3 regions of the Klebsiella electrica genome follow, and region 2 is predicted to be linked to each of the others. Evidence: riboswitches for the same ligand, from Rfam matches in the RefSeq annotation. Region 2 holds a riboswitch; each other region holds the start of a gene.
What was found. Region 2 has a riboswitch for thiamine pyrophosphate ahead of thiB (thiamine ABC transporter substrate binding subunit). Riboswitches for the same ligand answer to the same signal wherever they lie in the genome.
Positions count from the first base shown of each region.

Region 1 (4,762 bases), 570 kb from region 2:
CTCCCTGACCAAAACCGGCCAGTATGGTCGCGACTTCCTCTTCAATACGGCCAGCAGGCGCATACAGCATGGAAGGATCCATATTGCCCTGCAGCGCCACTTTGTGACCGACCCGACGACGCGCGTCGGCGATATCGGTGGTCCAGTCGAGACCCAACGCATCGCAGCCGGTTTCGGCCATCGCTTCCAGCCACTGTCCGCCGCCTTTGGTGAATAACGTCACCGGGACGCGGCGGCCTTCGTTTTCGCGCAGCAGGCCATCAACGATTTTGTGCATGTAGTACAGCGAGAACTGCTGATAATCGCGGCCGGTCAGCACGCCACCCCAGGTATCGAAAATCATCACCGACTGGGCGCCCGCTTTGATTTGGGCGTTCAGGTACAGGGTGACGCTTTTGGCCAGCTTTTCGAGCAGCGCATGCAGCGCCTGCGGGTCGGCATACATCATTTTCTTGATCACGGTAAACGCCTTGCTGCTCCCGCCTTCAACCATATAGGTCGCCAGCGTCCACGGGCTGCCGGAGAAGCCAATTAGCGGAACCTCGCCTTTTAATTCGCGGCGAATCGTCCGCACGGCATTCATCACGTAGCCGAGCTCATCTTCCGGATCGGGCACCGGCAGTTTGTCGACATCGGCCTTACCGGTAATCGTCGAGGTGAAACGGGGACCTTCGCCAGTTTCAAAATAGAGCCCCAGCCCCATTGCGTCCGGGATGGTCAAAATGTCCGAGAAGAGGATAGCTGCATCCAGTTTATAGCGGCGCAGCGGCTGCAATGTGACTTCGCAGGCCAGCTCGGCGTTTTTGCACAGCGACATAAAATCGCCGGCCTGGGCGCGAGTGGCTTTGTACTCCGGTAAATAGCGGCCCGCCTGGCGCATCATCCACACCGGGGTCACATCAACGGGTTGGCGCAGCAGCGCACGCAGATAACGATCGTTCTTCAGTTCGGTCATTTTGCAGTTCCTTAAGCGTCAGGCCGTTATTGTATCACGTCATTCCTCGTCAGCCCGACACATTGCCACGGTGTCTTCTATCAGGCGGCGCGCTACGGTACCCGGCGGCGGCAGCAGCGGTAAATCGTCATAGCGATACCAGCCAGCCTGCAGCAGCTCTTTTTCATCGATAACAATGTCGCCGCTGTCATATTCCGCCATAAATGCGGTCATCAGCGACTGCGGGAACGGCCACGGCTGGGAGGTCACATAGCGCAGATTTTTCACCTTCAGACCGCACTCTTCCATGACCTCGCGGGCAACCGCCTCCTCAAGGGTCTCTCCCACTTCGACAAACCCGGCCAGCACCGTATGTATGCCATTACGATGGCGGGTATGCTGCGCCAGCAAGATAGAATCGTCCCGGCGAATCGCCACGATCATGCAGGGCGCGATTTGCGGGTAATAACGTTCGCGGCAGTGGCTGCAGAGCATCGCCCATTCGGTTTTGCTCGGATGCATTGGATGCCCGCAGTAACCGCAGAATTTATGCGAGCGGTAAAATTCGGCGAGCTGAATCCCGCGCCCCGCCAGCTGAAACAGCCCCGGTTCCTGATCCAATAACTGCCGCAACGATCCCATATCATGCCGACGATCCTGGCACACCATCCACACCGCGTCGCCTTGCCATTCGCCAATATGCAGCGCGTGCTGGCCGACAAGATTGAAATTTACCGCTTCGCCATGTGGTAATTCCCCGTCGGGTAACCATAATTTCTGTTCGTGACTGACTATCCACCAGCCGCTATCTAATTTTTCAATAATACGATCCATATCTATTGCACTACCTTCGTTTTACTGGCAATTTTAACATTATATTTACATTCTGGTGAGCAACGTTATTTTCTTAATCTTGCGGAGTCAACCATGTTAAACCAGCTGGAAAACCTGACGGAACGTGTTGGAGGCAGTAATGAACTGGTCGATCGCTGGCTGCATGTACGTAAGCATTTGCTCGTCGCTTACTACAAGCTGGTTGGCCTGAAACCGGGAAAAGAATCCTTTATGCGGCTTAACGAAAAGGCGCTGGATAACTTTTGCCAAAGCCTGGTGGATTATCTCTCCTCCGGCCATTTTAGTATTTATGAACGCATTCTTGGCGAAATGGAAGGTGATACGCCACTTTTGGCGGTTACCAGGCTCTATCCGCAGCTGGAAGCCAATACCCAGCAAATTATGGATGACTACGACTCCTGCCTCGAAAACGCCATCGATCACGATAATTATCTTGAGTTCCAGCAGGCGCTGTCCGACATCGGCGAAGCGCTGGAAGCCCGCTTTGCGCTGGAAGATAAGCTGATCGCCCTCGCCATTTCGTACAACCTGAAAGATAACGTCAGCGACAATATCGCGCCGACGGCTTGAGTTGTGAACCGTTAACGAGTAATTTACAGACATTCTCCCTCTACGGAGGGAGTGTTATCTTGTCGGAGTGCCTATTTTCCACACTGGAAAAGGCTGAGACCGTTAATTCGGGATCCGCGGAACCTGATCAGGCTAATACCTGCGAAGGGAACAAGAGTAAACTGCAAAGAGCGGCCGTCCCTCAGGGACCAAACGCATCTGTTACTCCATCCGTCGTCTGACAAGCCATCTCCTTTTCATCTGGAATGAGCTATGTCTACAGAAAAACTGACCCGCCGACAGCAGCGCGAACGCGCACAACACTTTATTGATACTCTGGAAGGCACCGCCTTTCCCCGCTCACGACGCATCTATGTTCAGGGCGCACAGGATAGTATTCGCGTGCCGATGCGCGAAATCCAGCTCAGCCCCACGCTTACTGGCGGCGACAAAAGCAACCCACAGTATGAAGAGAACGAAGCCATACCGGTGTATGACACCTCCGGCCCCTACGGCGATCCTGATATAGCCATCGACGTCCGGCAGGGACTGGCGAAGCTGCGCCAGCCGTGGATTGATGCCCGTCACGATTGCGAGCCGTTACATGAACGCAGCTCCCTCTACACCCAAGCGCGCCTGGCCGATGAGGAGCTCGATGCGCTGCGCTTTAGCGGCTCGCTGACGCCAAAACGCGCAAAATCAGGTAAATGCGTCACGCAGCTCCACTACGCGCGCCAGGGCATCGTCACGCCGGAGATGGCGTTCATCGCCATCCGCGAAAATATGGGCCGCGAGCGCATTCGCAGCAAAGTGTTGCGCCACCAGCACCCTGGCGAAGGTTTTGGCGCCCGCCTGCCGGAGAATATCTCCGCCGAGTTCGTCCGCGATGAAGTGGCTGCCGGGCGCGCCATTATTCCCGCCAATATCAACCATCCTGAGTCGGAACCGATGATTATCGGCCGTAATTTTCTGGTGAAGGTCAACGCCAACATCGGTAACTCGGCGGTGACCTCCTCCATCGAAGAGGAGGTGGAAAAACTGGTGTGGTCAACGCGCTGGGGCGCTGACACGGTGATGGATTTGTCCACCGGGCGCTATATTCACGAAACCCGCGAGTGGATCCTGCGCAACAGCCCGGTCCCTATCGGTACCGTCCCCATTTACCAGGCGCTGGAGAAGGTGAACGGTATCGCCGAAAACCTCACCTGGGAAGCCTTCCGCGATACTCTGCTGGAACAGGCAGAACAAGGCGTTGACTACTTCACCATCCATGCCGGCGTCCTGCTGCGCTATGTGCCGATGACCGCCGGACGGCTGACCGGCATTGTCTCCCGCGGCGGTTCGATCATGGCGAAATGGTGCCTTTCCCATCATCAGGAGAACTTCCTGTACCAGCATTTCCGCGAAATCTGCGAAATCTGCGCCGCCTATGATGTCTCGCTCTCCTTAGGCGATGGCCTGCGCCCGGGTTCCATTCAGGATGCCAACGACGAAGCGCAGTTTGCCGAACTGCATACCCTGGGCGAACTCACCAAAATCGCCTGGGAATATGATGTGCAGGTGATGATTGAAGGACCGGGTCACGTGCCGATGCAGATGATCCGCCGCAACATGACCGAAGAGCTGGAGCACTGTCACGAAGCGCCGTTCTATACCCTCGGGCCGTTAACCACCGATATCGCTCCCGGCTATGACCACTTCACCTCCGGTATCGGTGCGGCGATGATCGGCTGGTTCGGCTGCGCCATGCTCTGCTACGTCACGCCAAAAGAGCATCTCGGCCTGCCCAATAAAGAGGACGTGAAGCAGGGATTGATCACCTACAAAATCGCCGCCCACGCCGCCGACCTCGCCAAAGGGCACCCTGGCGCGCAGATCCGCGATAACGCTATGTCCAAAGCGCGGTTTGAATTCCGCTGGGAAGACCAGTTTAACCTCGCGCTCGACCCGTTCACCGCCCGCGCTTATCACGATGAAACGCTGCCGCAGGAGTCGGGAAAAGTCGCCCACTTCTGCTCCATGTGCGGGCCTAAATTCTGTTCAATGAAAATCACCCAGGAAGTCCGCGATTATGCCGCCCGGCAGCATATTGAAGCCGGTATGGCCGACAAATCCCAGGATTTCCGCGCTCTTGGCGGTGAGATCTATTTACGTAAGGAGCAAGCCTGATGTACCAACCCGATTTTCCATCCGTCCCCTTCCGCTTAGGACTCTATCCGGTCGTCGATAGCGTGGAGTGGATTGAACGTTTGCTTACTGCGGGCGTGCGTACTATTCAGCTGCGCATCAAGGATAAACGCGACAGCGAAGTTGAAGACGATGTGATCGCCGCTATTGCCCTGGGACGCCAACACGACGCCCGACTGTTTATTAATGATTACTGGCGGTTGGCCATAAAACATCAGGCTTACGGCGTGCATTTAG
Region 1 covers NZ_CP041247.1:5,002,418-5,007,179, forward strand. Annotated here, with positions in the region: gene hemE (uroporphyrinogen decarboxylase) at 1-955, opposite strand, end outside; gene nudC (NAD(+) diphosphatase) at 995-1,768, opposite strand; gene rsd (sigma D regulator) at 1,862-2,359, shown strand; TPP riboswitch at 2,413-2,526, shown strand; gene thiC (phosphomethylpyrimidine synthase ThiC) at 2,612-4,507, shown strand; gene thiE (thiamine phosphate synthase) at 4,507-4,762, shown strand, end outside.
Region 1: it holds a riboswitch for thiamine pyrophosphate, as region 2 does, so the genes downstream of both, thiC (phosphomethylpyrimidine synthase ThiC) here and thiB (thiamine ABC transporter substrate binding subunit) in region 2, are expected to answer to the same signal.

Region 2 (4,762 bases):
GGACGGAGAGCGTGAAGCGCATCGGCAGATGCTGGTAAAGCCAGGTCACATCATTCAGTTTTAACATCACGTCCCGGAAGTTTCTCAATCACCGTAAAGAGTAAAAAGCACAGCAGCAGCAGCAGCAGGGCGGTGACGGCACCGTCCTGGCTACGATAAGAGCCAATTTGCTGGTACAGATAGAACGGCAGCGTGCGGAATTGTTCGTTACCGAACAGCGCCACGGCGCCAAAATCGCCGATGGACAGGACGCAGGCAAACGCCAGCGCCTGGGCCAGCGGACGCTTTAATGCGCGCAGCTCCACCACCCGCAGGCGGGTAAAACCGCTCATGCCCAAAGAGTGACAGAGCATAGCGTAGCGTACGGCAATATCGCGCATCGGGTTTTCCAGCACCTTCAGCGCATAGGGAATGGCCATCAGCGCATTGGTGAAGATCACGATACCGTCGGCGGAAGCCGGAAGTCCAATGCTGTTATTGAGCAGTAAAAAGAAGCCGGTCGCCAGCACGATTCCCGGCATCGCCAGGATCAGCATGCCGCTGAGCTCCAGCGTCTGACCCGCCAGCGGGCGGTTGCGAAGACGCAGTTCGCGGCTGCTCCACAGCAGCATCATGGTTAACATGACGCTGAGCAGACCGGCGGAAATCGCGATGCGTAACGAGGTGCCGAATGCCTGCCACAGCGCGGGCTGCGCCAGCACGCTGAGCAGGTTGTGATTCAGACCATCGGCGACGACCGCCAGCAGCGGGGGCAGCAGCAACAGCAGCATGAGAGCAATCAGCACGGTATCGGCCAGACGACTGTGCAGGCGATCGTCCGGATCGCGCCAGCCGTGAACCTGGGTGGTACCGATAGCGACGGCCTTGCTCAGGCGCTGGGCGAGAAGCACCAGCCCGAGACAGCAGACCATCTGGATCAGCGCCAGCATCGCCGCACGCGCCGGGTCATAATCAAAGTTCAGCGCCTGGTAGATAGCCAGCTCAATCGTGGTGGCCCGCGGGCCGCCGCCGAGCGACAGCACGGTCGCGAAGCTGGCGAAGCAGAGCATAAAGATCAGTGCCGCGACGGGGGGAATTTGCCGCCGTAGCCAGGGCCACTCCACCAGACGGAAAAAGGGGTAGCCGCGCATGCCCAACTGGGCGGCTATCTGGCGCTGCTCTCCGGGGATATTCTCCAGCGCCTGCAGCAGCATCCGGGTGGCCATCGGCATATTGAAAAAAACGTGCGCCAGCAGGATGCCTTGCAGGCCATACGGCGAGAAATCCCACTGCCAGCCGACGGCGTTAAACAGTGTCGCCAGCCAGCCCTGACGGCCATAGACGCTGAGAATGCCAAAGACCGCCACCAGTACCGGCAGAATCAGCGTCATGGCGCACAGGCGCAGCAGAAGCGTGCGCCCCGGGAAGCGGCGACGATACAGGGCGCGGGCGAGAAAAATCGCCGGTACGACGGAGAAGAGCGCGGAGAGAAACGCCTGCCAGAAAGAGAAACGGATAACGTGCCACAGATAGCTGTCGCTGAAAATCGAGCGCCACGCCGCCTCCGGCGCACTACCCCAGAGCGCCAGAAACGCGGCCAGTGCGACGGCGACCAGCAGCGCGGCGGCCGTCAGACCCGGCGCCAGCCAGCCGATATTTAGCGGCTGACGGCGCGTTGCCATGCATTAATCCAGTTCTGACGTTCTGCGGCGACCTGCTGCGGAGTATATTCCAGCGTGGTCTGCGGTTTCGGCAATGCGGCAAAACCCGCGGGTAGCGCAACCTGGGTGACCGGATACATCCAGTTGCCGGTCGGGATGGCATTCTGGAAGGCCGGAGACAGCATAAACGTGAGGAATTTCTCCGCCAGCTCCGGTTGTTTGCTGGCGGCGGTACGCGCGGCGACTTCTACCTGCAGATAGTGGCCTTCGGCGAAATTAGCGGCCGCGTACTGGTCTTTTTTCTCTTCAATGATGTGGTAGGCCGGCGAGGTGGTGTAGCTAAGAACCAGATCGCTTTCCCCTTTCAGGAACAGACCGTAGGCCTCGCTCCAGCCTTTGGTGACGGTGACGGTTTTCGCCGCCAGTTTTTGCCACGCTTCCGGCGACTTCTCGCCATACACTTTTTGCATCCACAGCAGCAGCCCCAGGCCCGGGGTACTGGTGCGGGGATCTTCGTAGATCACGCGCCATTTTTGAGTGCTTTCCACTAGTTCTTTCAGGCTTTTCGGCGGGTTTTTCAGCTTGTTTTTGTCGTAGACAAAGGCGAAATAGCCGTAATCAAACGGCACAAACGTGTCGTTATCCCAGCCGCCCGGTACCGTGACAGCGCTGGCCGGTACCTGGCTTTTAGCGAACAGTTTGCTCTGCGTAGCCGCTTCCAGCAGGTTGTTGTCCAGCCCGAGCACCACATCGGCTTTGCTATTCTTGCCTTCCATCCGCAGACGATTAAGCAACGAAACGCCATCTTCCAGCGCCACGAACTTCAGTTCACAGTTGCAGTCGGCTTCAAAGGCTTTTTTCACGACCGGTCCAGGGCCCCAGTCTGCCGCAAAGGAGTCATAGGTGTAGACGGTGAGTACAGGTTTAGCAAACGCGGGAACGGCGACCAGCGCCAACAGCGGGAGTAATTTTTTCAACACTTTGCACCTCATAACCAAGGGGGGGCAAAGGATTTTGAGTGGGCCTCAAATCCCTTCGCCGGCGTTATCCGGATCAGGTTCGACGGGTATTTTCTCAGCTTATACACTTCATCCTTCGCGCTGCCTCTGCGTTAGCATCGCGTGTCCACCCGCTTGCTGCTTTGATGCAACCCGAATGAGATGGTGTACGTATATCAGCACCCCGTTGAGAACGGCGTTAGTGTAATGATTTTGTGAACTGACGGAAAGCGCTTCAGCGCCTGCCGGACTGCTATCAGGGATCCGGCGGCGCAAACCACGCCGATTTGAAATCAAACCAGCCCAACGTATTCATTCTCACGCCACGCATACTGCGCTGCCCCTGGATAATCAGCCAGTGGTGGATCAGCGGCACGATAGTTTGATTGGCCAACAGCTGCTGGCTCCAGGTGGCCGGGTTTAGCTCGCCTGCGTGCCAGCGACGGGCATCCTGTTCCCAGTCGACGGGAATACAATGTCGTATCAGCGGGACTTCATACAACCAGGCAAACAGAGAAAAATCAATCGGTAGGGTAAAGTTAGCGCTGTTCAACCAGATATCGCTGACCACCTCGCCACGGTGCCACTCTTCGTACTCCAGCTCCTGAATCTGCAGTTTGACCTGATGCTCCGCCAGCAGCGTCGCCATGATCCCGCCCATCACGCGGTGTTCGACGTGATCCCGATAATAGGTGAGGGTGACGGACTCCAGCCCCGGGGGTTTTTCACAGGCATGACTGCGGGCGTGGTGCCAGCGGGGCAACAGACCATAGGCCGGGAACCAGTTGCCCTGGTACTGTTCACCGGCGTGATAAAGCAGATTGGCGGGCTGTAACAGATAGCTGAGCCACTGGCGAACCGCGAGGTTGCTGCCCAGAGGACTGCGGGCATCAAACAGCAGATAGTAGCACCCTTCCTCCAGCCGACTCTCAATCGCTTTCTCACTTTGCGTGGTTCCCTGTAGCGTCAGGCCGCCGTTGGGCTCTTCGCTAATCTCAGGCAGGACCCAGACGTTAACTTCATCAATTAACGCCCGGTAGCCGAAATAATCGTCAAAAGCGTGGATCTTCAGCTGATTTTGATTGTTGCGAACCACCGCGTAAGGCCCGGTACCTACCGGCATCGCGGAGAAATTCTCCATCGACTGCCATTCGCGCGGCAAGATGACAGCCGACACCTGACCGAGCAGCCACGGTAGCCAGCGATCGGGCTGCGTCAGATGAATATCCAGCGTCCAGGCGGTGGGGGAGACAATACGTTCAATGTGTGAGTACAGCGGCAGGGCGTTGCTGCGCTGCAACGAGGCAATCACATCCTCCATATCCAGCTCTCTGCCGTGGTGAAAATGAATACCGGGGCGGAGGAAAAAGCGCCAGTGGGTGGGGGAGAGCTGCTGCCAGTGGTGCGCAATATCGGCTTCCAGTTCCCCGTTTTCCTCATTTACCCGCGTTAAGGCGCTGAAAATTTGCCTGGCGATATGATTTTCCGAGCGGCGCAGCGCGCTGCCGGGGAGCAGGTTTTTCATCGGCCGGTAGTAGAGTACGCGCAGAATATGCCGCCCCTGGCGAAAGCTACGGCCCAGATGCGAGACCAGCATCTGACGAACGGCGGCTTTGTCGCCCACCAGCTGGACCAGTTGATCGATTCGATCCTGTTCCAGCAGATCCTCGGCCCGCTGCTGCTGCAGCGCCAGGCCGGTATACAGGAAAGCCAGCGTTGAGCGCTTGCCGCGCCCGGCTTCCGCTTCCCAGGTTAACCAGCCGCGCTCTTCCATCATATTCAGCAGCGTGCGCATGTGGCGGCGGGAACAGCAGAGCATCTCCGCCAGCTCGTTGAGGGTTGTCTCCTGCGATTTACCTTCGCAGCACTGCCATAAACGGATGAACTGTTGTTGCAGACGAGCAGAAGACATAAAAGGGGAACTCCTGATGAAAACTCAGCAATTTATTAATCCCTATATTAGGCCAATAATGCATTCCGATGAAGCAAGGAGGTGAATATGCTGAGGTCTACAGCGAAACAGTTCGACCAACGTGACTTTTCTGCGACGCAGGACGCGTCATGGCTGGCCCGCCTGATGACAGGGAGACAGCAGAAGATTCCTGGCGAACTGATGCACTGGGG
Region 2 covers NZ_CP041247.1:4,435,821-4,440,582, reverse strand. Annotated here, with positions in the region: gene thiQ (thiamine ABC transporter ATP-binding protein ThiQ) at 1-67, opposite strand, end outside; gene thiP (thiamine/thiamine pyrophosphate ABC transporter permease ThiP) at 51-1,661, opposite strand; gene thiB (thiamine ABC transporter substrate binding subunit) at 1,637-2,620, opposite strand; TPP riboswitch at 2,653-2,835, opposite strand; gene sgrR (HTH-type transcriptional regulator SgrR) at 2,895-4,550, opposite strand; partial or broken gene Electrica_RS21190 (glucose uptake inhibitor SgrT) at 4,638-4,762, shown strand, end outside.

Region 3 (4,762 bases), 1.8 Mb from region 2:
GGCCCGGCATAAGTCTGAACATAGCGGATAGAGCCATCGGACAGAATATGGGTAAAGTTAAGCGGCTTGTGGCCACCGGGCAAGCTTGCCACGCCGTGCATAACGGGAAGCACGTCCTTTCCCAGGATATTGATTTGCCAGGTATGGCGGGTGCGCATCTCATCGGCGGTGTAGTTATAAAACCGCAGCGCGGCGATATTGGCATCAACAATTCGGCCGTCCTGTTCAGGGTCGATAAGCAGCATCGGGGCGGAACTGGTCATAAAAAATCGCGCGAAGAAACGATTACTGCGCCGTTTGTAATGATGTGCGGGGTGCGCCTTAACCGCGTCATTTTGCTGCAGGATTTTGACGGCTTCGAAAAGAATTAAAGTGTCATATTCTGCTGATTTAATCAGGGTGGTTTTACAATAAACCGGACGCGGACCCTCCGTCGTTTGAATGGTCCATACTTCGAATACTTCAGCAATGTTTTTGAAGTAGTACAGATAATTCTGCAGGCTGCGCTCTGGACAGGTGGAGAGCGGGCCTTTGCGCATGTCATCCAGCGACATCTCTCCGCTAAGAGTTCTGGAGGCCTGATTACAATAGACGACGGCTTCTTTGAAAGGATGAACCACCCAGACAGGCGTAGTGAGTAAATCAAAAATCATTAACTCTTTTAATAACATGCAGCCCTCCAGCAAGCAGGCATCACGTCCCTGAACGACGCGCTTATCGTCAATATAGTCCAACGGCGTAAGCTAATGAAATGATGTCGAAAGTTCAGAACCGAGATGCAGACGCCGGAAGTATAGTTCCTTTTTGCTTACGGGAAGGATATCGGGAAAGCAAAACGGCGCTGTCGATGACAGAAGCCGGGCCCGGCATGGTGCCCGCCGTTGCTGAGTGATTTGCCGATAGGCTTAATTTCGCACAAACAGCCAGCTAAAAACGCATCGAAAGCCAGCCGCCGTTGAGCATTTAAGCACCATAAAACGTGACAGTGTCACATAAACCGGCGCAAAATCACCCGCGGCCGGGATTGTAATCAAAAAGTGAATGCCGTATAACATGGCGCAACCGAGGGGTGTCCCGTGAGGGCTGAGATGGCGTAAGCCGAACCCTTTGAACCTGATCTGGGTCATGCCAGCGAAGGGACGGGTCGGCAATTTTGCCAGTTTACCGCCATTGCCTGTTCATACTTCCGCACACCCGGATCTCCCCGCTATCAGGAGGTCCTGTGATTCTGCCGATCTTTACCCAGGGTATTTATGGTCGTCTGCGCCAGCAGGCGGGATGCGACTGGGAACAGTACGTCGCCCATCCCTTTCTCCGCCAGCTTGCCGAGGGAACCCTGCCCGAACGCGCTTTCCGACGCTATCTGACGCAGGACTACCTGTTCCTGATCCACTTTGCCCGGTGCTATGCCCTGTTGGTCAGCAAACTGCGCACGCTCCCGGAGATGCGCGCCGCGGCCGCCTCAATGAACGCGATCCTTGGCGAACTGCCGCTGCACGTCGGCTATTGCGCGAGCTGGGGGCTGGATGAAGCCACAATGGCCGCCGAAAGCGAAGCGCCGGAAACGGTGAACTACACCCGCTACGTGCTGGATATCGGTCATGCCGGCGATGCGCTCGATCTGCTGGCGGCGCTGATGCCCTGCGTGGCTGGCTATGCGGAAATCGGCCTTGGATTGCTCCACGACCCGGCCACCCGACTCACCGACAACCCCTATGCTTCCTGGATCCGTAACTACGGCGATGCGGGCTATCTCGACGGCGTCACCGCGGCCATCGGCCTGCTGGAAAGCGTCTGGCAGCAGCGCGGCGGCGAGTCGCGCCTCGCAGAGCTGAGCGTCATCTTCACCACCGCCACCCGTCTGGAAGCCAACTTCTGGCAGATGGGGCTGAATGCCGCGGCGGTTGGCCGGTGATGGCTCCGACCATTGCCGTGCGGGAATTAAGCCTGCGCTTCGGCTCGCGGGTCATTTTTGACAAGCTGTCGTTCGATATTCCCGCTGGACAGTGGGTTTCGCTGCTGGGCGCCAGCGGCGCCGGAAAAACCAGTCTGCTGCGAATTATCGCCGGACTGGCCGCCCCCACCCACGGTCAGGTTCAGGCCAGCGACGGGCGGCCGCTGGGCCCTCGTCTGGCCTGGATGGGGCAAAAAGATCTGCTCTATCCGTGGCTGAGCGTGCGCGACAACGTTGCGCTTGGCGCCCGCCTGCGCGGGGAGCGCGTCGATCGCCAGCGGGTCGCAACCTTATTGGAGCAGGTGGGGCTCAGCCACTGCGCCAACGATCGTCCGGCCTCGCTCTCCGGCGGCATGCGTCAGCGGGCGGCGCTGGCGCGCACGCTGTATGAAGATCGGCCGATCGTGTTAATGGATGAGCCTTTTTCGGCGCTGGACACCCTTACCCGCACGCGTATCCAGACGCTGGCGGCGGAACTGCTGACTCAGCGTACCGTGGTGTTGATTACCCACGACCCGATGGAAGCCTGCCGGCTCAGCCATCGCCTGCTGGTGCTCGCGCCGCCGCCCGGCGGCATCGATGATTCCCATCACCTGGCGGGGATACCGCCGCGGGCGCCTGACGATCCGGCGCTGTTGCTGGGCCAGGCAGAGCTGCTGCAACAGTTGATGAGGGCCAACAGATGAGAGGGAAACTCTGTCGCGGCGGCGTGGTGTTCTGCGGCCTGCTGGTGTTCTGGTGGCTGCTCAGTCGCAGCGGCATCCCGGCGTTCCTGCTGCCGTCTCCATCGGCGGTGGCTGTCGCCCTGTGGGACAACCGCAGCTGGCTGGGCTGGCACGCGCTGGTTACCTTGAGCGAGATCCTCAGTGGTCTGGCGCTCGGGGTGCTGCTCGGGGTGGTATTGGCCCTGTGCATGATGATATCGCCGCGCTTACAGCGCTGGCTGATGCCGCTGGTGCTGACCAGTCAGGCGATTCCGGTCTTCGCCCTCGCCCCGCTGCTGGTGCTGTGGTTTGGCTTCGGGATGAGCGCCAAAGTGATGATGGCGGTTCTGGTGATTTTCTTCCCCGTGACGTCGGCATTTTTTGACGGTCTGCGGCGGGTTAATCACGACTACCTCGATCTGGCTCGAACAATGGGCGCCTCCTCAGGGGCGCAGCTCCGCCATGTCCGCCTGATGGCCGCCCTGCCGGCGCTGGGCTCCGGTCTGCGCATGGCCGCTGCCGTCGCGCCAATCGGCGCGATCATCGGCGAATGGGTCGGGTCCGCCGAAGGACTGGGCTATGTGATGCTCAATGCCAATGCGCGCATGCAAACCGATGTCTGCTTTGCGGCGTTGTTTATTTTAGTGCTGCTGACCATTGTGCTATGGCTGGCAGTGGATGCTCTGTTACACCGGCTGATCAACTGGACGCCGGAATAAGGAATAATCATGCGTAAACCCGTTTTCACCGCTGTCGCATTAACCGCGTTTATCAGCGGACAGGCGATGGCCAACGAAAAGCTGACCCTGGTGCTGGACTGGTACATTAACCCGGACCACGCGCCGATTATGGTGGCGGAACAGATTGGTGCCTTTAAAGCGCAAGGGCTGGACGTTAAGATAGTACCGCCGTCTGACCCGGCCCTGCCGCCGCGTCTGGTGGCCGCCGGCCAGGCGGATCTGGCTATCACCTATCAGCCGCAGGTGCACTTTTTTGCTGATGAGGGGCTACCGCTGGTGCGGGTCGGTACATTGATTAACTCGCCGTTGAACACGGTGATCGCCCTGGATAAACGCATCAAAACCCCCGCCGACCTAAAAGGGAAAAAAGTCGGCTACTCGGTCAGCGGTATCGAGCAGGCTACGCTGGCGACGATGGCGCAACATGCCCATATCGATCCGCAAAGCATCAAGCTGATTAACGTCAATTTCCAGCTGACCAGCGCCCTGCTGGCCGGTCAGGTTGATGCGGTGATTGGCGGCTATCGTAATATTGAAGCGCTGGAGCTTAAACTGCAGGGTAAAGACCCGCAGGTGATGAACGTCGAAGATTTCGGCGTGCCGGCCTACGATGAGCTGGTGATTGTCGCGCGGCGCGATGAAATTCATGCGGCCAAAATCAAAAAATTCCTCGCCGCGCTGCAGGAAGGTGTCGCCTATCTGCGCGCACATCCGCAGGAAACCTGGCAGGCGTTTGCCGCCGCCCATCCGGAGCTGAATAGCGAACTGAACAAGCAGGCCTGGCAGCAGACGGCCCCCCTGTTTGCCGCCAGGCCTGCGGCGCTGGATAAGGCCCGCTACGAGGCTTATGAACAGTTTTTATATAACAACAAGTTGGTTAAAAAAATCACACCTTTAACGCAATATGCGGTCGAACTGGATTGAGTAACCTTACTGCTGACGGAAGAATTTCCGTCAGCTCATTTAGCGAAGCGGTAATAAACCCCGGCGCTTTCCCTCACTAAGAATTACACTTTTAATGGTTTTATAACACTTTGTATAATCCATTAAAATCAATGCATTAGCATTGATTTTTGCGGTGTAAAAATAACGTAAAAATACCTCAATAAATAAAACATTGAATGACGATTTAAAAAGCCATATATTGTGCGCGCTTTATGAATGGCGATTCATTTTCTTAAACCAATTATTCAACCAGAGTTCAACCGTAACGCTGGTTGTGGGAGTGATATGATGACGGATAAAGTCCGTATTGATACTTTAAGTGCAGATTTATTGGACGCTAACAACGAAACCTTTTTGGCCCGTCAGGCTGAATTCGAATCGAACGTCAGGAGTTACCCGCGCAAGCTGCCGCTGGCTAT
Region 3 covers NZ_CP041247.1:2,627,788-2,632,549, forward strand. Annotated here, with positions in the region: gene Electrica_RS12585 (sensor domain-containing diguanylate cyclase) at 1-671, opposite strand, end outside; TPP riboswitch at 1,056-1,157, shown strand; gene Electrica_RS12590 (TenA family protein) at 1,223-1,915, shown strand; gene Electrica_RS12595 (ABC transporter ATP-binding protein) at 1,912-2,640, shown strand; gene Electrica_RS12600 (ABC transporter permease) at 2,637-3,377, shown strand; gene Electrica_RS12605 (ABC transporter substrate-binding protein) at 3,387-4,322, shown strand; gene Electrica_RS12610 (diaminobutyrate--2-oxoglutarate transaminase) at 4,629-4,762, shown strand, end outside.
Region 3: it holds a riboswitch for thiamine pyrophosphate, as region 2 does, so the genes downstream of both, Electrica_RS12590 (TenA family protein) here and thiB (thiamine ABC transporter substrate binding subunit) in region 2, are expected to answer to the same signal.